2 linked regions of the Pseudoxanthobacter soli DSM 19599 genome follow. The main gene of each other region encodes a partner of the protein of the gene in region 2 in a complex. Links are inferred from orthologs where the notes say so. Each region holds a gene or a part of one and is shown on either strand. Other genes may lie near its edges.

Region 1 (10,729 bases), on a different replicon or contig from region 2:
GAAGCCGCGCATCAGTTGCTCGATGCGCTCCAGCATGGCGTTGAGGCTTTCCGCCAGCCGGTCGAACTCGTCTCCCGACCCGTCCACCGTAAGCCGCCCCGTCAGGTCGCCGTCCATGATGCGACGGCTGGTCTCCGCCATCGCCTCGATCCGCCTCAGCACCCGGTGCTGCACGAAGAACCAGGTCACGAAGCCGAGCAGCAGGAACACGCCCGCCGAGATCCAGCGGGCCTCGTTGACGACCTGGCTCAGATGGTCCCGCTCCGCGAGGTCGCGCCCGACCAGAAGCCGGAACCCGCCCGGAAGCACGAACACACGCACCAGTGCCGAGGTGTCCTGGCGCGCCTTCTCGGGCGCGTCGTCACCTTCGAGGCGCACATAGTGCACCGGGCGCGCGATGCCATCCGCCGAATCGAGCACCGACGACGGCACATCCGCGACGTTTCCGGCGATGCGGTTGCCCGCGAAATCGGTCAGGAGATAGAGGCTGGCACCCGGAGACCGCGACCGCGCATCGATAACGCGCACCAGCCGCACTACGCCACCGGCGCGGTATTGCTCGGAGAGGCCCTGCAGCTCGGCCTCGATGGTATCCTGCATCTGCCGGCTGATGAGTTCGTTGGTGTTGTAGCCGAGATAGCCGATCAGGAAGACCGCGAGTGCGGCGAACACCACCAGATAGATGACGGCGAGCCTGAACGCCGTGGTGCGGAAAAAACGGCCGCCGCCGCCGAGGCCGTCACGGAACACGGTCAGCGGATCCCGTCGCGCAGCATGTATCCGGCACCGCGCACGGTGTGCAGCAGCTGGCGCTCGAAGCCCTTGTCGATCTTCGACCGCAGCCGCGAGACGTGAACGTCGATCACGTTGGTCTGCGGATCGAAGTGATAATCCCACACGTTCTCCAGCAGCATGGTGCGGGTCACCACCTGGCCGGCATTCTTCATCAGGTATTCGAGCAGGCGGAACTCGCGCGGCTGCAGCGGAATGTCCTGCCCGGCGCGGCTCACGGTGTGGGACAGCCGGTCGAGCTCCAGCTCGCCGACCCGATAGATCATCTCGTTGTCGCCGGAACGGCGGCGGCGGCCGAGTGCCTCGACGCGCGCCAGAAGCTCCGTGAAGGCGAATGGCTTGGTGAGATAGTCGTCGCCGCCCGCCCGCAGGCCCTGGACGCGGTCGTCGACCTGTCCGAGCGCGGAGAGGATCAGCGCGGGCGTCTGGTCGCCGCGGCGGCGCATGTCCTCGATGATGGAAAGGCCGTCCCGGAAGGGCAGCATGCGATCGACGACGATGACGTCGTAGCCGCCGGCCTCAACGGAAGCGGCCCCGACTTCGCCGTCTGCGGCGTGCTCGGCGACGTGCCCGGCTTCACGCAAGCCGCGCATCAGGAAAGCCGCCGAATCCTTGTCGTCTTCGATGAGGAGTACCCGCATGGGCGCCATCATACCGCATGCGCGCTCGACGGAAACTGCCTCGCGCAGGGAAAGCACGCTCAATCCAAGGCTATTGGGATCGAATCTCGTGTCGACGGACCAAAATGGCGACGCACGCATCTCACGCACTCCACGCCCTGGGGGCCGGTTTCAGGCCACGGTGGAGGGACCGGCGGAAATACCAGAGGCGACAGGACGATTTACGCCGTCCTGTCGCCCCTTCGGTACTGGATCGGCGGGGGCGACGGGAGCCTCACCAGTACCGGATTCTGACCCTTGCGAGCCTTGTGTCGCGGCGCCCCGCGATGCGGGGTCCGCCTCAGCCCCGGCGCATCCGCCCCGGGGCCATATCCTCACGCGTCCCTGGCCGTCAGGCCTTGGCGATCGGCAGCGCCACGAAGCGCAGCTGGCTGCCCTGCTTCAGCTGCAGCAGCACCGCCTTGCGGCCGTCGGCCTTGGCGGCCTCGATGCTGGCCGCAACGTCCTTGGCATCGCCGACCGGCTTGCCGCCGGCGGCCACGATCACGTCGCCGACCTGCACGCCCTTGTCGGCGGCCGGACCGTCGGGATCGATCTTCACCACCGCGACGCCCTTCTCGTCCTTGCCGACCGCAGAGGCCGGTGCGACGGTCAGACCGAGCTGGCCGACCTCGGACGAGCTGTCCTGCGGCGAGGCATCGTCGGCCATGGCCTGCTGCTGCTTGGTCGGCAGCTTGCCGAGCTTGACGGCGACTTCCTCGGACTTGCCGCCGCGCCACACGTCGACTTTCACCGTGGTGCCCGGCTCGTAACCGGCGATCACCTTGGCGAGTTCGCGCGGCGAGGCGACCGGCTTGCCGTCGACCGCCAGAATGGCATCGCCGGACTTGATGCCGGAGGCGACCGCCGGGCTGTCGGACTGGGCCTCGGCAACGAGCGCACCCTTGTCGGACTTCAGGCCGAGGCTGTCGGCGATGTCGTCCGTGATCGGCTGGATCTGCACGCCGAGCCAGCCGCGGGTGACGACGCCCTTCGTCTTCAGCGTCGAGACGATCTGGCTGACCGTCTCGGCGGGAATGTCGAAGCCGATGCCGACGGAGCCGCCGGTCGGCGAGTAGATCGCCGTGTTCATGCCGACGACGTCGCCCTTCAGGTTGAAGGTCGGACCGCCGGAATTGCCCTTGTTGATCGGCGCGTCGATCTGGATGAAGTCGTCGTAGGGACCCGAGCCGATGTCGCGGCCGCGCGCCGAGACGATGCCCGCCGTCACCGTTCCGCCGAGGCCGAACGGATTGCCGACCGCGATCACCCAGTCGCCGACGCGCACATCGCTGTCGGCGAACTTCACGAACGGGAAGTCGTGGTCGCCGGAAATCTTCAGAAGCGCGACGTCGGTCTTCTCGTCGGTGCCGATGACCTTGGCGCTGTAGTCCTTTCCGTCGTTGGTGGTGACCGTCACCTCGGTCGCCTTGTCGACGACGTGGTTGTTGGTCACGACATAGCCGTCGGACGAGATGATGAAGCCGGAGCCCTGCCCCATCACCATCTCGTGGGGCGCACGCTTGCCGGCACCGGGAGCACCCTGGCCTTCCCCGCCGGGGATCTGGCCGAAGCGCTTGAAGAATTCGAACGGAATGCCGCCGGGGCCGCTGCCCTGGTCGTCGTCCTGGCCGCCGTTGAAGCTCGACATCTGCGGCCCGGCATCCGCCTTCACGCGGATCGAGACCACCGCCGGCTGCACCGCCGCGACGACGTCGGCGAAGCTCGGCATCTGCGTCGCGGCATTGGCGGGCACGTTCACCGCCGCCGCGAAGGCGGGCGTCGCGATCCCGCCGGCGACGCTGCCGACGAGCGCGAGAGAAAGCGCGCCGGCCGTCAGCAGCGAGCTGCGGCGACGACGCATGACACCGGAATTGGACGAGGACGTCTTGGCCATGGGCGTCTCGTGGAGGTGCATCGGCGTGGCTTCCTTACAAATAGATCTGATCAGCTACGGGGCGCGCCGCCCAGCCCGGTCCCGTGGGAACGAGTCATGACACCGGCCGCCTTACGGCAGCCTGTCCGCGACATGAAAGTTTGTTAATGAAGCCGGCTTCCCGCCGGGCGGAGCCGCGTGCCCGGAGCCACGCCTGCCGGAGACTACACCCGCCGGAGACTATACCCTGCCGGCGGCTACGCGGCCGGGTCCCGCGCCGGCCGCCCGCGATCCGGATCCGGCACCGGCGGAGCGGCTTGCCCGCTCGCCAGCAGGCGGTCGATGTCCGCCTGTTCGTCGGCGCTCAGCGGCGCCGCGTCCCCCCGCGCGCCGCGCCGGCGGAGCACCCGCCACGCCAGCAGAAGACCCGCGACCAGCGCCAGCGGCGGCGTCGCCCACAGCAGCACGGTCTGCGGCGTCAGCCGGGGCTTGAGCAGCACGAACTCGCCATAGCGCGCGACCAGGAAGTCGATGACCTGGCGGTCGCTGTCGCCGGCCTCGAGCCGCTCGCGGACGAGCACCCGGAGATCGCGCGCCAGCGACGCCTCGGAATCGTCGATCGATTCGTTCTGGCAGACGAGGCAGCGCAGTTGCGCCGTCAGCGCCCGCGCGCGCGCTTCGAGCGCCGGATCGGCCAGCATCTCGTCGGGCTGCACCGCATGGACCGGCGTCGGCGCGACCGCGACGCCGCATGTGCCCGCTGCAGTCGCAACGGCGAGCAGCACGGCGGCGAGAGCACGGCGCATCAGGGCCGCGCTCCGGCGATGGCAGCGCGGGCTGGCCGCGGCACGCCCACGCGCAGCCTGCGGTCGGCGAGCGACAAGGCCGCGCCCGCGGCCATCACCACCGCGCCGAGCCAGATCAGCGTGACCAGCGGCTTGTAGAAGGCGTGAACCGCGAAGCTGCCGTCCGCACCGGCATCGCCGAGGGTGACGTAGACCTGCGATCCCCAGCGGGTGGCAATCGCCGATTCCGTCGTCGGCGTCTGCCGCACGATGTAGAAGCGCTTCGCCGGCTTCATCTCGGCGACGACCACGCCGGCCGAGCGCAGCGTGAAGTGCGCCACGCTGGCACGGAAGCCGGCGCCTTCCTCGTCGCTCGCGCCGTCATAGGTCAGCGTGTAGCCGGCGAGATCGACGGTCTCGCCCGGCTTCATCGTCGCGATGTGCTCCACCTGAAACGAGGTCGCCGCCACCATGCCGAGCACGCTGAGGCCGAGGCCGAGATGGCCGAGCGCCGTGCCGAACGCCGACCACGGCAGCCCGGCGAGCCGCCGCGCCGCCGCGCCGGCCGAACGCGCGCCGCGCGACGCCCGCCACACGGGCTCGCTCACCGCGCCGGCGATCAGCCACGCCGCGAGGCCGAGCCCCAGCGCCGGCAGAACGCCGTTCGCGCCGGTCGCCCACGCGGCCACGGCGACGGTCGCGACCGCGATCAGCGCCGCCGCGAGCAGCCGCTGCGCGACGCCGGCGAGATCCGCCCGCTTCCACGACAGGAACGGCCCGACCGGCACGGCCAGCAGCGCCGGGATCATCAGCGGCACGAACGTCATGTTGAAGAACGGCGCGCCCACGGAAATCTTCGCGCCCGTCAGCGCGTCGAGCGCCAGCGGATAGAGCGTGCCGACGAACACCGTCGCGCAGGCGGCCGTCAGGAACACATTGTTCAGGACGAGCGCGCCCTCCCGGCTCACCGGCGCGAACAGCCCGCCCTGCCGCAGGATCGGCGCCCGCCACGCATAGAGCGACAGCGACCCGCCGATGAACGCCACGAGGATGCCGAGGATGAACACGCCGCGCGCCGGATCGGTCGCGAAGGCATGGACCGATGTCAGCACGCCCGAGCGCACCAGGAAAGTGCCGAGCAGCGACAGCGAGAAGGTCAGGATGGCAAGCAGCACCGTCCAGACCTTGAGCGCGTCGCGCTTCTCCATCACCAGCGCCGAATGGATCAGCGCGGTGCCGGCGAGCCACGGCATGAACGAGGCGTTCTCCACCGGGTCCCAGAACCACCAGCCGCCCCAGCCGAGCTCGTAATAGGCCCAGTAGGAGCCCATCGCGATGCCGAGCGTCAGGAACACCCAGGCGGTCAGCACCCAAGGCCGCACCCAGCGCGCCCACGCGGCATCGATGCGGCCTTCGATCAGCGCCGCAACCGCGAACGAGAACGACACCGACATGCCGACATAGCCGAGATAGAGCAGCGGCGGGTGGATCGCGAGGCCGATGTCCTGCAGCACCGGGTTAAGGTCCTGCCCCTCGAACGGCGGCGGCACGGCGCGCACGAACGGATCGGACGTCATCAGGATGAACGACAGGAACGCCGTCACGATCCAGGCCTGCACGGCGAGCACCGTCGCGCGCAGCGTTTGTGGCAGCCCGCCGCCGAACGCCGCGACGAGGCCGCCGAACAGCACCAGGATCAGCACCCACAAGAGCATCGAGCCTTCGTGGTTGCCCCAGACGCCGGTGATCTTGAACAGCATCGGCTTGGCGGAATGGGAATTCTCGACGACGTTCACCACCGAGAAATCGGAGCGGACATAGGCGAGCACCAGCGCGGCGAAGGCGATCGCCACGAAACCGAGCATGGCGCCCGCGACCGGACCTGCGACGGCCATCAGCCGCTCGTCCCGCCGCCGCGCGCCCCAGAGCGGCACGACGGACTGGATCAGCGCCAGCGCCAGCGCAAGAACGAGGGCGAAGTGGCCGGTTTCCGTGATCATCGGCAGGTCCCGCCGCTCATGGCGTCGACTGGGCCACCGGGCGGCCCTTCATCATCTGCTCCTTGGGCATCTGCTCCTTGGCCGGCACCAGCGCGGACGTCTCCGTGGAGCCCTCCTCCCAGACGCCGCGTGCCTTCAGGGCCTCCACGACCTCGCGGGGCATATAGCGCTCGTCGTGCTTGGCGAGCACGGTGTCGGCGTGGAAGACCCCGTCCGTGCCGATGCTGCCTTCGGCGACCACGCCCTGCCCCTCGCGGAACAGGTCCGGCAGCAGTCCGCTATAGGTCACGAGAATGGTGTGCGCGGTATCGGTGACGACGAAATCGACCCGCTTGCCGGCCTTCACCACGCTGCCCTCTTCCACGAGGCCGCCGAGACGGATGCGGGTGCCGGGCTCGATGTGCTGCTCGGCGATGTCGGTCGGTGAACGGAAGAACACGATCTCGCCGCTCAGCGCGAACAGCACGAGCCCGATGGCCGCCGAAAGCACGACGCCGCAAAGCGCGATGAGGCTAAGCCGTCTCTGTTTCCGCGTCATTCCGCTCTACCGGCCGGGAGGATCCGCCGCCCCGACCGCCTCCCTGCTTATGTTCTTATTCGAGAGGGGCGCCGTTTGCACGCCCCACCTCAGGGCCGGAGGCCGAGGCTCGCGGCGAGTTCATCGAACGCCTTGGCTTGCGCCGGGAGCGCCGCCTTCGCCCGTTCGACGGCCCGCTTCGCGTCGTCGGGCCGTTTCAGCACCGCATAGGCGCGGATCAGCCGGCTCCATTCTTCGGGCGTGCCGCCCTGCGTGGCAAGCCGCTGGTCGAGGCCGGAGACCATGCCCTCGATCGCCGCCCGCTGCGCCTCGGGCGCCATTTCTGCAATCGCCTCCCCGCCAGCCGGAATGCCGCCGCCCGGCGGTGACGGCGCGCCGCCCTCCAGCAAAGCGAGCTGTTCGCGTGCGGCCTCGGCCCAGGGTTCGTCGCCGCGGCTGTCGGCCAGAAGCGCCTTCCAGGCCGTGATGGCCGCATCCCGCTCGCCGGCCTGCGACAGCGACAGCGCGAGATAGAACCGCGGCTTCACCGCCTTCGGATCGCCCGAACGCGCCGCGTTGAACGCCTGCCGCGCCGCTTCCGTCACGATGCCGCCGGCCTCCGCCACCAGCGCTTCGCCGAGGCCCGCTTCCAGCGCGGGCGTCGTGCCGGTCAGGCGGATGGCGTTGCGATAGGCCGTCGCCGCCTCGCCGGCCCGGCCGAGGCGCAGATAGATCGGTGCGATCACCGTCCATCCGCGGCCGTCCTCCGGCTGGCTCGCCAGCCGCGCCTCCACGCGCGCGACGAGCGCATCCATGTCGCCCTCTTCGACCGCGCGCGAGGCAAGCGGCTCGTCCGGCATCTCCGGCCGCCCGATCGCGGCATAGAAGGCCAGGGCCATGGTAGGAAGGCCGAGGGCGACCGCGAGCGCCGCCACCTTGAGGCGCCGTCTCGCGCCGGCCTCCGCACCTTCCGTTCGCCCCGGCCGTCCCGGATCGCGCGCGGCCCGAAGCAGCCTCCGGCCGATCTCCGCCTTCGCCGCACCGGCCTCCGGCTCGGCAATCAGCCCCCGCGCAAGATCCCGGTCGATTTCGGCAAGCTGGCTACCATAGACCGCGATGTCAGCGGCGGACGCGTCGCTGCCGCGCGCGCCGCCGGCCCGCGCAAGCGGAACCAGCACGGCCAGCGCCGCAAGCACCGTCATGACCGCGAACAGGATCCAGATCACCTGCGAACACCCGGGCGGCTCGATTCCGGATCGCTCGATCCAGATCCGCTCATGCCAGCCGCCTTCGATCTGCCAGCCGCCTTCGATCTACGGTCATCCGATCCGCTGCCTGTCCGGCTGAAACCCGTCCTGCCCATCACGCGCCTCTTGAGGCGGCCAGCGGGGATCTGCCGGCCGGTGTGCGCTTCATGTTCATGCTGCGACCCGCGGCCGGCGAACGGCAAGCCGTCGCCATCTTTCGTCGGCGAATCGTCCCTGCAATGTGGCGTGGATGGTGCGCCAGACGATGGCGACAGGTTGTCACGCTCGCGCGCGACACGCCCGCGCAACGCAGACGTGATCGCTGTCAGGTCAGCGGACGCCAGGTGCCGTCCTCGCCCCGGCAGGCCCGGCCGCGCAAGGTCAGCGACTGGCCGTCCGCATAGATCGTGTGCGTGTAATCGCGGCATTCCTGGTTGTTCACGACATAGGTCGGGCCGGGCACCACCACGCCGTAGAAGTCGGTGTCCGGGTTCTTCCAGGTCACCGGCGCCCCGGTCTTGGAGAGTTCGAGGGCCTCGATCTCCGCCTTCGCCGCTGCCTTGCGGTCGGTGTCGCCGAGCGCGCGCGCCACGGTTCCGTCCATCGGCAGCGCCGCGGCGAAAGCCACCGCGGCCGGATCGGACAGGGCGTCGTCCGCCGCCGGTGTAGGCTGCGGCGTCGCTTGCAGGAAATTCAAATTGGTCGTGCTGCAGCCGCCGAGCACCGAGAGAAAGACCACCACCGAAACGGCGTGCGGAGCCCTTGCCGCCCGGCCTCTGCCGCAGCACGGCGCCGCGCGGCCGGACATCGGCCCGACGACGGCTGCCGCATCGGGCTCGAAAGCCCGCGCATGACCCTGCCGTGCGGATCGCATCGACCCGAACGGCATATGCCTCAGCATCATCGCCCGCTTCATCGCTACAACACCCGGAAGGCCGCTCGGCGGCCGGCACCCGCTTCCTTCACTATCGCGTTTGCGGACCGGGGTGTCACAGCATACGCGAGAGCGGGCGGTCATCGCCGGTCGAGTGTGTCCTTCCGGAGACAGTCCGGGGACCGGGAGACGCGATTTGAGCGCGGCTCAAGCCGCCGGGAGATAGAGTTCCGCCCGCAGCCCGCCCGAGGGAGCGGACCCGAGGGAGAACCGCCCCCCGTAGGCGCCGGCGAGATCCGACACGATCGACAAGCCGAGTCCCGAGCCTGGCACCGTCTCGTCGAGCCGCCGGCCGCGTTCGAGCGCAGCCTTGCGCCCGGCCGGATCGAGGCCCGGCCCGTCGTCGTCCACCGTCAGCAGCAGCATCGGCCGGCCGGGGATCGCCGCCGCATCGACGCGAACCTCCACCCGCCGCCGCGCCCATTTGCAGGCATTGTCCATCAGGTTGCCCAGCATTTCCTCCAGGTCCTGCTGCTCGCCGCGGAAGCGGGCGCCCGGCGGACACTGCACCGACAGCACGAGTTCGCGCTGGTCGTGGATCTTGCGCATCGCGCGCGCCAGTCCGTCGACCGCCGGGGCGACCTCGGTGGAGACGCCGACCACCCGCCGCTGGGCGGCGGCGCGGGCACGGTCGAGATCGTTGTCGATGCGCTCGCGCATCAGCTTCGCCTGTTCGACGACCTTCTCGCCGAACGGTCCTCCCGCGGAGCGCGCTTCGTTGAGGATAACGCTCAGCGGCGTCTTCAGCGCATGGGCGAGGTTGCCGACATGGGTCCGTGCCCGCTCCACCACCTCGCGGTTGGAATCGATCAGTGCGTTGAGTTCCTCCGCGACGGGCTCGATCTCGCGCGGGAAGTCGCCTTCCAGTCTGGCCTTGGCACCGCTGCGGATTTCCTGGATCGCGACCCGCATCCTTTTCAGCGGCCGCAGCCCGACGCGCACCTGCACGAAGGTCGCCAGCACGAGGCCGAGGCCGAAGATGCCGAGGGTCAGCGCGACGCGGTTCCCGAAGATCGAAACATCGCGCTCGACCTCTCCGCCGTCGCCGGCAACCGCGACGGAATAGCGCCGCCCATCCGCCAGCGTGACGAGACGCTCGAGAAAGCGCAGGCGCTCGCCGTCGGGGCCGGCGATGGTTCCCTGCCGCACGAAGGTCGGCCGCGGCACGCCCGGCACGTCGGGCGGCACGGCGAGGGCATCGCCCGCGAGCGACGGCGAGGCGAGCGCCACGCGGTTGTCACCGGCATCGCGCACCACCCAGTACCAGCCCGACAAAGGCAGCCCGAACCGGGGATCACCGAGATTGCCGGGATCATGCAGGATCGCGCCGCTGTCCTCGCCCGGCACGATGCCGGCGACGAGCGCCTTGAGATAGATTTCGAGCCGCGCGTCGAACGCCCGCTCGACCGACGCCCGGTAGAGCGCAACGAGAATCACCGCGGCGACGATGAGGGCCACGCCGCTCCACAGCGCCGACGACACGAACAGCGTGAAGGTCAGCGAACGCTGTTTCTGCCTTGCCATCACGCCCTCACGCCATCACTTTTTCACGCCGGCGGCGCGATGCGATAGCCGAGCCCGCGCACGGTCTCGATCACGTCGACCGAGAGTTTCTTGCGCAGGCGTCCCACGAACACCTCGATGGTGTTCGAATCCCGGTCGAAATCCTGATCGTAGAGATGTTCCGTCAGTTCGGTGCGGGAGACCACGCGGCCCCGGTGCAGCATCAGGTAGGACAACAGCCGGAACTCGTGTGACGTCAGCTTCACCGGCTCGCCCGAAACCGTTACCCGCCCCGCTCGCATGTCGATCGCGACCGGGCCACAGGTGATCTCGTTGGCGGCATGGCCGGCGGCCCGCCGCACCAGGGCGCGGATGCGCGCCAGCACCTCCTCGATGTGGAACGGCTTGGCGACGTA
Region 2 (10,559 bases):
CACGCAGATCCTGCTGCCGGCGGTCGCCCGACTCGTTCCGCCGGGCCGCGCCACGGTGCTTTCGCCGACCTATGCCGAGCACGCCAGGGCGGCCGAACTCGCCGGCCACGCGGTGACGGAGGTCCCGAGCTTCGCCGAACTGCACGGCTCAGATCTCGCCGTCGCGGTCAACCCGAACAACCCGGACGGGCGGCTGGTGCCGCGCATCCGGCTGATCGATCTCGGCGCCGCGCTCGCCCGGCGCGGCGGGCTGCTCCTCGTCGACGAAGCGTTCATGGACGTGGCGACGCTCAGCGAAAGCGTGGCTGCGGACGTCGACCGCGGCGCCATCGTGGTGCTGCGCTCGTTCGGCAAGTTCCACGGCCTCCCGGGCATCCGCCTCGGCTTCGCCATCGCCTCGCCCGGCACGGCCGCTGCCTTGCGCGCCGCGCTCGGGCCATGGGCGGTATCCGGTCCCGCGCTCGCCATCGGCAAGGCCGCGCTCTGCGACGACGCGTGGGCGCGCCAGATGCGTTCGGATCTCGCCTACGCGGCCGTCCGGCTCGACGGGATGCTCGAAGACGCGGGGCTTGAGGTTCTGGGCGGTACGGCGCTGTTCCGCCTCGCCCGCTCGGACTATGCCCTGAGGTGGTACGAGCGCCTCGGCCAGTGCGGCATCCTCGTCCGCTGCTTCCCGGATCGCCCGGCATTGCTGCGCTTCGGGCTCCCGCGCGACGAGGCGGGCTACCAGCGGCTTGGCACGGCGCTCGCGCTCGGTCCCGTGGATTAGAGCGCTTTCCGATCTGATGGACTCATCAGATCGGCAAGAAATCGCTTCAGATTCAAAAGCTTGAGGCCGTTCGGCGGTCGGCGCCGCGGCACCGGAGCGGAAGACTACCGTGCCATGACCGGGCCGGTCGACATGTCGCCTCCACGGGTGGCGGCATCGATCTCGGTCCAGCTCGCGCCGATGATGCGGCCGGGCTTGCCGTCGACATCGGCCTGCAGCAACACCGCGCATCGCGACGCCTTGCCGGGCCGGTCTCCTTCCGTCGCCGTGCCGGGCATGTCTGCCGGCAGGTCACCCTTTTCGTCGATCTCCGAGACCGGAAGATCGATTTCGATCGCCGAGCCGTTCCACATACCGATGGCGCGGATGCCGCGCACCACGTTGCGATAGAACAGCTCGCGTCCGTCGTTCTCGCCGCCGTGCACCATGACCGAGACCGACGGCAGCATCGACACCAGCCATACAGTGGCCGGAGCGACCGGCGTGCCCGGCGTGGCGGCGGCGACATGGATATGCACCGCCTCGTCTGAAGCACGGATGGAAATTGCGACCGGCAGCACATCGGACGACACCGCCTGGGCCACCCGGCGGCCGAGCGCGACGTCGTCTCCGCCGACCAGCACGCCGTTGCCGTCGATCACCAGCTGAGGCGTGTAGATCGAGCGATCACCGCGTCCGTTGGCGTAGGCGAACTGCCGGGCGGAGTTGACGCGGGATGCCAGCGTATCGGTCCAGCCGAGATAGTCCCAATAGTCGACGGGATAGGTGAGCGCGACCACCGACGGGTCGTCAGCATAGCGGCCGATGGAATGGTCGGCCGGTGGGCAGGCGGCGCATCCCTGGCTGGTGAAGAGTTCCACCACAGCACGCGCGGGCTCGGAGACATTGCCGTTGTTGCCACCGCCGGCGCGGGCGGGAGCGACCTGGAGCGTCGCAGCGACCGCCAGAATCCCCGACGCGAGCAGCCCCTTCGCGAGCAGGCGACGAGAGATGAGGGCGAACGATCCGCGGCGCGCCCTCCGCTTTGTCCCCGCGCCCTCACCCACTCCCATCTGTGCTCCCGTGAGCGCCGCCGGAGGCGCCCCGCGCGGGCAGGCGCGGGCGGGTCCGGTCGCGACAGGGGAAGAGGAAGACCGCGGCATCGGCAGGGATCGCTGTTCTGTTCGAGAAATCGACACTTCAGGAGACCCTGCCCGAGTGGGCAAGGCAAGACACGTCGGCTCGCGCTTCAAGCACCGCTTCGTGAGGTAAGGGGGGATGGCGGCGGTTCCGCGTCGGCCGGCAAAGGTCGCGGCGATGATTGCGCATTCACGGAGACGGCGGGTCGGGCTCGGCGACCGCCCGGGCGACGGCGTCTGCGAACGGGCCGGAGAGCGCGGCCACATCGAGTGGCCCGACATATTTGAACCGCACGGTGCCATCGCGGCCGAGAACGTAGGTTTCGGGCACGCCGTAGACACCCCACTCGATGCCCGCCCGGCCGTCGGGGTCGACGCCGACGGCGGCGAAGGGATTGCCGAACCCGCCGAGGAAACGCAGGGCATTGCCCGGCCGGTCCTTGTAGTTGATGCCGGCGAGCACGATGCGCGGGTCTGATCCGAGTGTCATCAGCTGAGGGTGTTCCTCCCGGCAGGGCGCGCACCAGGAGGCCCAGACATTGACCACCGCCACCTTGCCCCGGAACGCCGCGGGATCGAAGCCGGGCACCGCCGCGCCGCCGCGGTCGAGCCCCGGAAGCGGCGCCAGCACCGTCGGCGGCGCGGCCCGGCCAACCAGCGGCGAGGGAACCAGGGACGGATCCTCCGTGCTGCCGAGCCGCAGCAGGAACAGGACGGCAAGGACGGAGAAGCCGAGAAGCGGCAGCAGCACCAGCACGCCGCGCCGGCGCGGCCGGGGTGTTGCGGGAGCCGCATCGGGAGGAACGCCGCCGGCCGGCGTCGCCGCGTCGTTCATCGGCCCGCCCCCGGCGGCGCGCGCCGGTCCCGGCGCGCCTCGATTGTGGCGATCGCACCGAGGAGCCGCCGGCGTTCGAGCCGGAGACGCACGATCAGCCCCGCGACCACAAGCCCGGTGATCGCATAGGCCGCGACGATGAAGCCGGCATGAGGGCCGAGGCCTTCAGGACCGAACAGGCTCATCCGGGCGTTCCCTCTTCCGCGTTCCTGATATCCACAGTCTTGCCGAGGTCGATATTCCGGGCCGGACCGTTGCCGCCGCGCGGCGGACCGCTCGCGTCCCCGATCACCGCTCGTCTTGGCCGCTCGGCGGTCCTGAGCGCCAGCGCCCGCAGCCGGCGGCGGAGGATCTCGTTGCGCATCGCCATCAGGTGCAGCGTCGCGAACAGCAGCGTGAAGGCAAGCGCCATCACCAGAAGCGGCCAGAGGATCGACGGATCGATCGTCGGCCCGCCCATCCGGAACACGCTGGCGGGCTGGTGCAGGGTGTTCCACCAGTCGACCGAGAACTTGATGACGGGAATGTTGACGACCCCGACGAGGATCAGGACAGCGGCTGTGCGGCCGGCGCGGACCGGCTCCTCGATGGCGTGCCACAAGGCAATCAGGCCGAGATACATCAGGAACAGCACCAGCATCGAGGTGAGGCGGGCGTCCCACACCCACCACGTGCCCCACATCGGCTTTCCCCACAGCGACCCCGTGACGAGGGCGAGGAAGGTGAAGGCGGCCCCGAGCGGGGCCGCCGCGCGCGCGGCGACATCGGCGAGGGGATGCCGCCACACCAGCGTACCAAGCGCCGAAACCGCCATCGCGACATAGGCCGCCATGCCCAGCCAGGCGGACGGCACGTGGACGAACATGATGCGGACGGTCTCGCCCTGCTGGTAGTCGGGCGGGGCCACGAACAGCGCCCCCCAAAGGCCGACCGCCATCACCACCGTCGTGATGCCGGCGAGCCACGGCAGCACGCGCCCGGTGAACGCCAGAAAGCGGGCGGGATTGGCGAGGTCCGTGACGGCGGATGCGAACGGCATGGCTTCTGCTCTGCGAACCGGCGCCCGGCTGCGGTCCGGGATGGCGGCGCGGCCGCCCCCGGCCCGCTCCGAGGCTCGTTACCCACCCAATCTAGAGCATGAGCGGAAGCGGTGGAAACAGGGAACGGTCTGCATCGTCCGGCGGCGGAAGTCCGCACCGGCGGCGGCGCCATCCGGCGCACGCCGGAAATTCGCGCGAAACCGGGTGCGCGCCGGAACGTAGCCTCTCGGCGATACGTTTATTCGGAATAAGTCGCAAAAATTTCTCTGCAACTCTCGACAATGTCAGAGGCTGTCATTAGTTTTGCAAATTAGTCGCATTAAGTGCTGATGGGCCATGAAAGGCCGTTGCGCCTCAGGTGCACCGGTCTCAGCCGGTCCAGGATGAACGCAATGCCTTTCCGTGCCGGCGTGGCCGGAGGCATCGGGAATTGTATGCGTAATTCAAGTCAGGGGGCGACGGTCGGTCGTATGTCGGCACGCCGGCCAGTCGCGCGGGGAGCATCGATGAACGAACCCAATTCGGCCCTTTCGGCGGAATCCGGCTGGCGTCGCGCCCGCTCCGGGCTCTCGCTGCCTGAAGTCCACGGCAGCATCTCGCCCCGGGCCGGCGCGTCGGTGTGGCGGCGTGCCGCTGCGTTCGCCGGCCCCGGCTATCTCGTCGCGGTCGGCTACATGGACCCCGGCAACTGGGCGACCTCGCTTGCCGGCGGCTCCGCCTACGGCATGACGCTGCTCGTCGTCGTGCTGATGTCGAGCCTGATGGCGATGCTGCTGCAGGCGCTTTGCGCCCGCGTCGCAGTCGCCACCGGCCGCGATCTGGCGCAGGCCTGCCGCGATGCCTTTCCGCGTCCGGTCGGCTACATGCTCTGGCTGCTCGCAGAGCTCGCGATCTGCGCCACCGACCTCGCCGAGGTGATCGGCACCGCGATCGGCCTCAACCTGCTGTTCGGCATTCCCCTTGAAATCGGCGTGGTGCTGACCGCGCTCGACGTGGCGCTGATCCTGTTCCTCCAGACGGTCGGGTTCCGCTGGATCGAGGCGTTCGTCGTCGCCATGCTCGGCGTCATCGCGGTGTGCTTCATCGTGCAGATCGGGCTTGCCGATCCGAACTGGGGCAGCGTCATCCGCGGCTTCGCGCCCACCACCGAGATCGTCACAAATCCCGGCATGCTCTATCTCGCGCTCGGCATCATCGGCGCGACGGTCATGCCGCACAATCTCTATCTGCACTCCGGCATCCTGATGACTCGCAGGCTCGGAGACACGCCCGCCGAGAAGCGCGAGTCGCTGAAGTTCGCGACGTGGGATTCCTCGATCGCGCTCGGCGTGGCGTTCTTCGTCAACGCCTCGATCCTGGTGCTCTCCGCGGCGAGCTTCCATGACCGGGGCCAGTTCGACATCACCGAACTCGGCCAGGCCCATGCGCTGCTGCAGCCGCTGCTCGGCGCCGCCATCGCGCCCACGCTGTTCGCCATCGCACTGCTGTGTTGCGGCCTCAACTCCACCGTCACCGCGACGCTCGCCGGCCAGATCGTGATGGAAGGCTTCCTCTCGATCCGTCTGGCGCCGTGGCTGCGGCGGCTCATTACCCGTGCCATCGCCATTCTGCCGGCCATCGTCGTGACAATCATCTACGGGGACGAAGGCACTGCGCATCTCCTCATCCTGAGCCAGGTGGTACTGAGCCTGCAACTGCCGTTCGCCGTGGTCCCGCTGGTGATGTTCACCGCGGACCGGCGCAAGATGGGCGAGTTCGTCGCCCCGCTGTGGATGACGGCGCTCGCCGCCATCACCGCTCTCATCATCATCGTGCTCAACGTGCGCCTGATCATCGAGGCGGCAGGGCTGCTCTGAACGCTATCAGCCTTCCCCGGCCCTGAGCGCGGCGGCGGCGGCGACCGGCGCCGCCACCAGGGCGACGAGAAGGATCGCGACCAGCAACAGGAACGGCGGCCAGAAGGCCGCGGCGCCGAACGCCCCTGTGGTCGCGGCGATGCCGAAGATCAGCACGGGAACCGCGAGCGGCAGCACCAGCACCGGAATGAGCAGCCCACCGCGGCCGAGGCCGGCCGTCAGTGCCGCGCCGATGGCACCGATCAGCGTGAGCGATGGTGTGCCGACGAGAAGGCAGAGCGCGCTCGCCGCGATCGCCTCCGGCCCGAGATTGAGAAACAGCCCGAGGACGGGAACTGCCGCGACCAGCGGTAGGCCAGTCGCGGTCCAGTGCGCCAGCGCCTTCGCCAGCACGACGAGGCCCAACGGCGCCTCGCCCATGAGGAGGAGGTCGAGGGATCCGTCGTCGCGATCCGCTTGGAACAGCCGGTCGAGGCCGAGCAGCGTGGCCAGCAACGCCCCGATCCAGAGCACCGCCGGACCGAGCCGGGCCAGCAGCGCAAGGTCCGGCCCGATGGCGAACGGGATCGCCACCACCACGGCGAGATAGAACAGCACGCCGACGAGGGCGCCGCCGCCCACCCGGAAGCCGAGCACGAGGTCGCGCCGGTAGAGCGCGAACAGGGCGGGGAGGATGCCGCCGGTCATGCGGCGTCCCCCGGCAGGTCGAGCCGGAGGGGATCGACGCCCGGCAGGTTGTCGTGGGTGGCGGCGACGACGATGCCCCCGCGACCAAGATGCCCGGCCATCAGCGCGCCCAGGCGGGCGGCCGAAGCCGCGTCGAGCGCGGCGGTGGGCTCGTCCATCAGCCAGACCGGGCGCGGCACCGCCACCAGACGGGCGAAAGCGAGCCGCCGGCGCTGGCCGGCGGAAAGCAGCCCCGCCGGCAGGTCGGCGAGCGGCGCAAGATCGAGGCTGTCGAGCGCCTCTTCGACCCGACGATGCCGCCCGTCGTGCGGCGACCCGAGGAAGCACGCCCAGAACCGCAACGTCTCGGCCACCGTCAGCCCCGGCTTGAGGGCGTCGAGGTGACCGACATAGTGCATCGCGCGCGCCGCCGGGCCGTCGTCGAGCCCGCTGCCCTCGAGCGCCACCCTGCCACCGGCGATGGGCACGAGGCCGGCGATGGCGCGCAGCAATGTCGACTTGCCGGCACCGTTCTCTCCCGTGACCGCCATGGCCTGTCCCGCCGCGAGGCGGAAGTCCACCCCGTCGAGAACCCGCCGCCCGCCGCGGACCACCCCGACATCCCGGACCGCGAGCGCGGAGACGGCCGGAAGCGCCGCCGACCCACTCATGACGGCGCTGCCCGCGACAGCAGCACTCGCCACGGCTGCGTCACCCCGCCACGCGGATTCGGGCGGCGAATGCCTCCGATCCGCGGTTGCAATCGATTGACGCGCACCCTCCCGCACCGCACCATGATTGGAACGGCTTCAAGGTCGTCCGGAACGCGGCCGCGGCCTTCCCATGGCCTGGCGGGTTCCAGCCTCGGCCGAACGGCGGGTGTTGGCGGACGGAAGGGAATCGGGTGTCTAACGGCTCGGGTCACGGCTCGGACAGTGGCTTGGATCGCTGCGGCGGCATGAACCGGCGCGCGACCGGCTGCCGGCGAGTTTCGACCGGCACCGCGTTCCTGGCAACCCGGCCGTGCGCCACGGTCATGACGGCGACGCCGCAATCCCGCGAAACCGCGGAAACCGGCGCCCCCGTCCGGCCGCAGCGACTTTCCGCCTCATCGCGCCGGCCTCGAACTCTTCCAGACTGCATCTGGTCTAGTCTGAACGGATTTGGTATAGGTCTTGCAACCCGCGACGACGCTTCGGCGCGGTGGCCATATAGGTGTGCCAAGAGCGAGGACGGCCGGCAGGTCGCGCCCGCAATACGGCCAGCGCGACGAGCGCGGCCGCGGCGCCCTGCACTCGACCGGCCGCGCGCAGCCATCCATGCGCGCACTTCCCCGTGCGGCACGCACCCTCCAGAGCATCCCGGCCTCAGGTGGCTTCACCCGAGGCCCGCGGGATGCGCTGGGATCGCAGAAACAGAGTGCCCTCCGGCGCCCATGCGGGCGCGGGGCGCTCAAAGTCGCCTGTCCGGTTCCGCCGGCGCAGGCGTCGGACTTTCGCATCCGGTGTGATTTCCGGTCGGCCCGGCGGGCTGGACGGAAACCGCGCCGGCGGCCGGCGGCCGCAACACGCGCCGGCCCGGATCGTTTTGCTCATACCGGGCGCCCGGCCCGGTCTCGAACAGGGGATTGCACTCCGTGTCCAGTCAATCGCTCGACAGCTTCAAATGCCGCAAGACGCTCGGCGTCGGCAAGAAAGCCTATGTCTATTTCGACCTGAAGGTCGCGGAGAAGAACGGCCTTCCCGGCATTTCCCGGCTCCCGTTCTCGATGAAGGTGCTCGTCGAGAACCTGCTGCGGTTCGAGGACGGGCGCACCGTGACCGCCGATGACATCCGCGCCGTGGTGGCCTGGGTCAACGAGCGCCGCTCCGACCGCGAGATCGCCTATCGCCCCGCGCGCGTGCTGATGCAGGACTTCACCGGCGTGCCGGCGGTCGTCGACCTCGCCGCGATGCGCGACGCGATGAAGAATCTCGGCGGCAACCCCGAGAAGATCAACCCGCTGGTGCCGGTCGACCTCGTGATCGACCACTCGGTGGTCGTCGACTATTTCGGCAACGCCGAGGCGTTGCACCGCAATGTCGAGCGTGAATACGAGCAGAACCAGGAGCGGTACCGCTTCCTGAAGTGGGGCCAGTCGGCGTTCGACAATTTCCGCGTCGTGCCGCCGGGCACCGGCATCTGCCATCAGGTCAACCTTGAATATCTCGCCCAGGCGGTCTGGACAAAGAAGGTTGAAGAGGACGGCGAGGAAGTGACCTACGCCTTCCCCGACACCCTCGTCGGCACCGATTCCCACACCACCATGGTCAACGGCCTCGGCGTCCTTGGCTGGGGTGTGGGCGGCATCGAGGCCGAGGCAGCGATGCTCGGCCAGCCGATCTCCATGCTCGTGCCGGAAGTCGTTGGCTTCAAGCTGACCGGCAAGCTGCAGGAAGGCATCACCGCGACCGATCTGGTCCTGACGGTCACGCAGATGCTGCGCAAGAAGGGCGTGGTCGGCAAGTTCGTCGAGTTCTTCGGCGAGGGCCTCGACCATCTCTCGCTCGCAGACCGCGCCACCATCGCCAACATGGCGCCGGAATACGGCGCGACCTGCGGCTTCTTCCCGATCGACCGCGAGACCATCGACTATCTCGACGAGACCGGCCGCAAGGACAGCCGCGTGGCGCTCGTGGAGGAATATGCCAAGGCCCAGGGCATGTGGCGTGGCAAGTCGAGCGAGGATCCGGTGTTCACCGACACCCTCGAACTCGACATCTCGACCGTGCAGCCTTCGCTCGCCGGACCGAAGCGCCCGCAGGACCGCGTGCTGCTCGCCGACGCCAAGGCCGGTTTCCTCGCCGCTCTCGAGGGCGAGTTCAAGAAGCCGGGCGATGCCGGCCGCCGCGCGCCCGTCGAAGGCAAGGACTTCGACCTCGGCAACGGCGACGTGGTGATCGCCGCCATCACCTCCTGCACCAACACCTCCAACCCGAGCGTGCTGATCGCGGCGGGCCTGCTCGCCCGCAACGCGCTTGCCAAAGGCCTGAAGTCCAAGCCGTGGGTGAAGACTTCGCTCGCGCCCGGAAGCCAGGTGGTGGCGGAATATCTGTCGAAGTCCGGTCTGCAGACCGACCTCGACCAGCTCGGCTTCAACCTCGTCGGCTTCGGCTGCACCACCTGCATCGGCAATTCCGGCCCGCTGGCGCCGGAAATCTCCGAGACCATCAACAAGGCCGACCTCGTCGCCGCCGCGGTGCTGTCGGGCAACCGCAACTTCGAGGGTCGCGTCAATCCGGACGTGAAGGCGAACTATCTCGCCTCCCCGCCGCTCGTCGTCGCCTATGCCATCGCCGGCTCGCTCCAGGTCGACCTGACCCGCGACCCGCTCGGCCACACCGAGAGCGGCGAGCCGGTCTATCTCAAGGACATCTGGCCGTCGAACAAGGAGATCGCGACCTTCATCCGCGAGAACGTCACCAAGAAGATGTTCAAGGAGAAGTACGCAGACGTGTTCGCCGGTGACGAGAACTGGCGCAAGATCGCGGTGCCCGAAGGCCAGACCTATGCCTGGCAGGACGCCTCGACCTACGTGCAGAACCCGCCCTATTTCGTCGGCATGACCCACGAGCCGAAGCCGGTGACGGACATCGTCGGCGCCCGCGTCATGGGCCTGTTCCTCGATTCCATCACGACCGACCACATCTCCCCGGCCGGTTCGATCAAGGAAGCGAGCCCCGCCGGCCGCTATCTGCGCGACCATCAGGTCCGCCCGGCCGACTTCAACCAGTACGGCACCCGTCGCGGCAATCATGAAGTGATGATGCGCGGCACCTTCGCCAACATCCGCATCAAGAACCAGATGTTGGGCGGCAAGGAAGGCGGCTTCACGCTGCACTATCCGGGCGGCGAAGAGATGCCGATCTACGACGCGGCCATGGCCTACAAGGCCGAGGGCGTTCCGCTGGTGGTGTTCGCCGGCCGCGAATACGGCACCGGCTCCTCCCGCGACTGGGCCGCGAAGGGCACCAACCTGCTCGGCGTCCGCGCCGTGATCGCCCAGTCGTTCGAGCGCATCCACCGCTCCAACCTGGTCGGCATGGGCATCCTGCCGCTGGTGTTCGAGGAAGGCACGTCCTGGCAGACCCTTGGCCTCAAGGGCGACGAGACGGTGACCATCCACGGCATCGAGGGCGATCTCAAGCCGCGCCAGAAGATGGACGCGGAGATCACGTTCGCCGACGGCACCACCAAGGTCGTGCCGCTGATCTGCCGGATCGATACCCTCGACGA

The links.
Region 1: the proteins of ccmB (region 2) and ccmE are in contact, whole or in part, in a solved structure (PDB 8CE8), measured with the Escherichia coli proteins. The link is inferred for Pseudoxanthobacter soli DSM 19599 from one-to-one orthologs.

The regions. Positions count from the first base shown.
Region 1 is NZ_FRXO01000005.1:360,384-371,112, reverse strand. Bases 4,890-7,881 are described here. They hold ccmE (cytochrome c maturation protein CcmE), read right to left. Parts: upstream 6,651-7,881; coding sequence 6,129-6,650; downstream 4,890-6,128. Other genes in these bases: ccmI (c-type cytochrome biogenesis protein CcmI), read right to left, coding at 6,740-7,855; BUF17_RS14450 (heme lyase CcmF/NrfE family subunit), read right to left, coding at 4,890-6,112. Also shown: BUF17_RS14470 (sensor histidine kinase), read right to left, coding at 1-750; BUF17_RS14465 (winged helix-turn-helix domain-containing protein), read right to left, coding at 753-1,442; BUF17_RS14460 (Do family serine endopeptidase), read right to left, coding at 1,804-3,348; BUF17_RS14455 (cytochrome c-type biogenesis protein), read right to left, coding at 3,585-4,133; more of BUF17_RS14450, read right to left, coding at 4,133-4,889; BUF17_RS14435 (RT0821/Lpp0805 family surface protein), read right to left, coding at 8,202-8,780; BUF17_RS14430 (ATP-binding protein), read right to left, coding at 8,958-10,334; BUF17_RS14425 (response regulator transcription factor), read right to left, coding at 10,358-10,729. UniProt on the Escherichia coli protein: Heme chaperone required for the biogenesis of c-type cytochromes. Transiently binds heme delivered by CcmC and transfers the heme to apo-cytochromes in a process facilitated by CcmF and CcmH.
Region 2 is NZ_FRXO01000002.1:715,836-726,394, forward strand. The notes cover bases 4,454-7,275. They hold ccmB (heme exporter protein CcmB), read right to left. Parts: upstream 6,282-7,275; coding sequence 5,625-6,281; downstream 4,454-5,624. Other genes in these bases: BUF17_RS07585 (Nramp family divalent metal transporter), read left to right, coding at 4,454-5,618; ccmA (heme ABC exporter ATP-binding protein CcmA), read right to left, coding at 6,302-6,988. Outside these bases: threonine-phosphate decarboxylase CobD, read left to right, coding at 1-769; BUF17_RS07565 (DUF1223 domain-containing protein), read right to left, coding at 874-1,821; BUF17_RS07570 (DsbE family thiol:disulfide interchange protein), read right to left, coding at 2,078-2,722; heme exporter protein CcmD, read right to left, coding at 2,719-2,907; BUF17_RS07580 (heme ABC transporter permease), read right to left, coding at 2,904-3,761; more of BUF17_RS07585, read left to right, coding at 4,269-4,453; aconitate hydratase AcnA, read left to right, coding at 7,921-10,559. UniProt on the Escherichia coli protein: Required for the export of heme to the periplasm for the biogenesis of c-type cytochromes.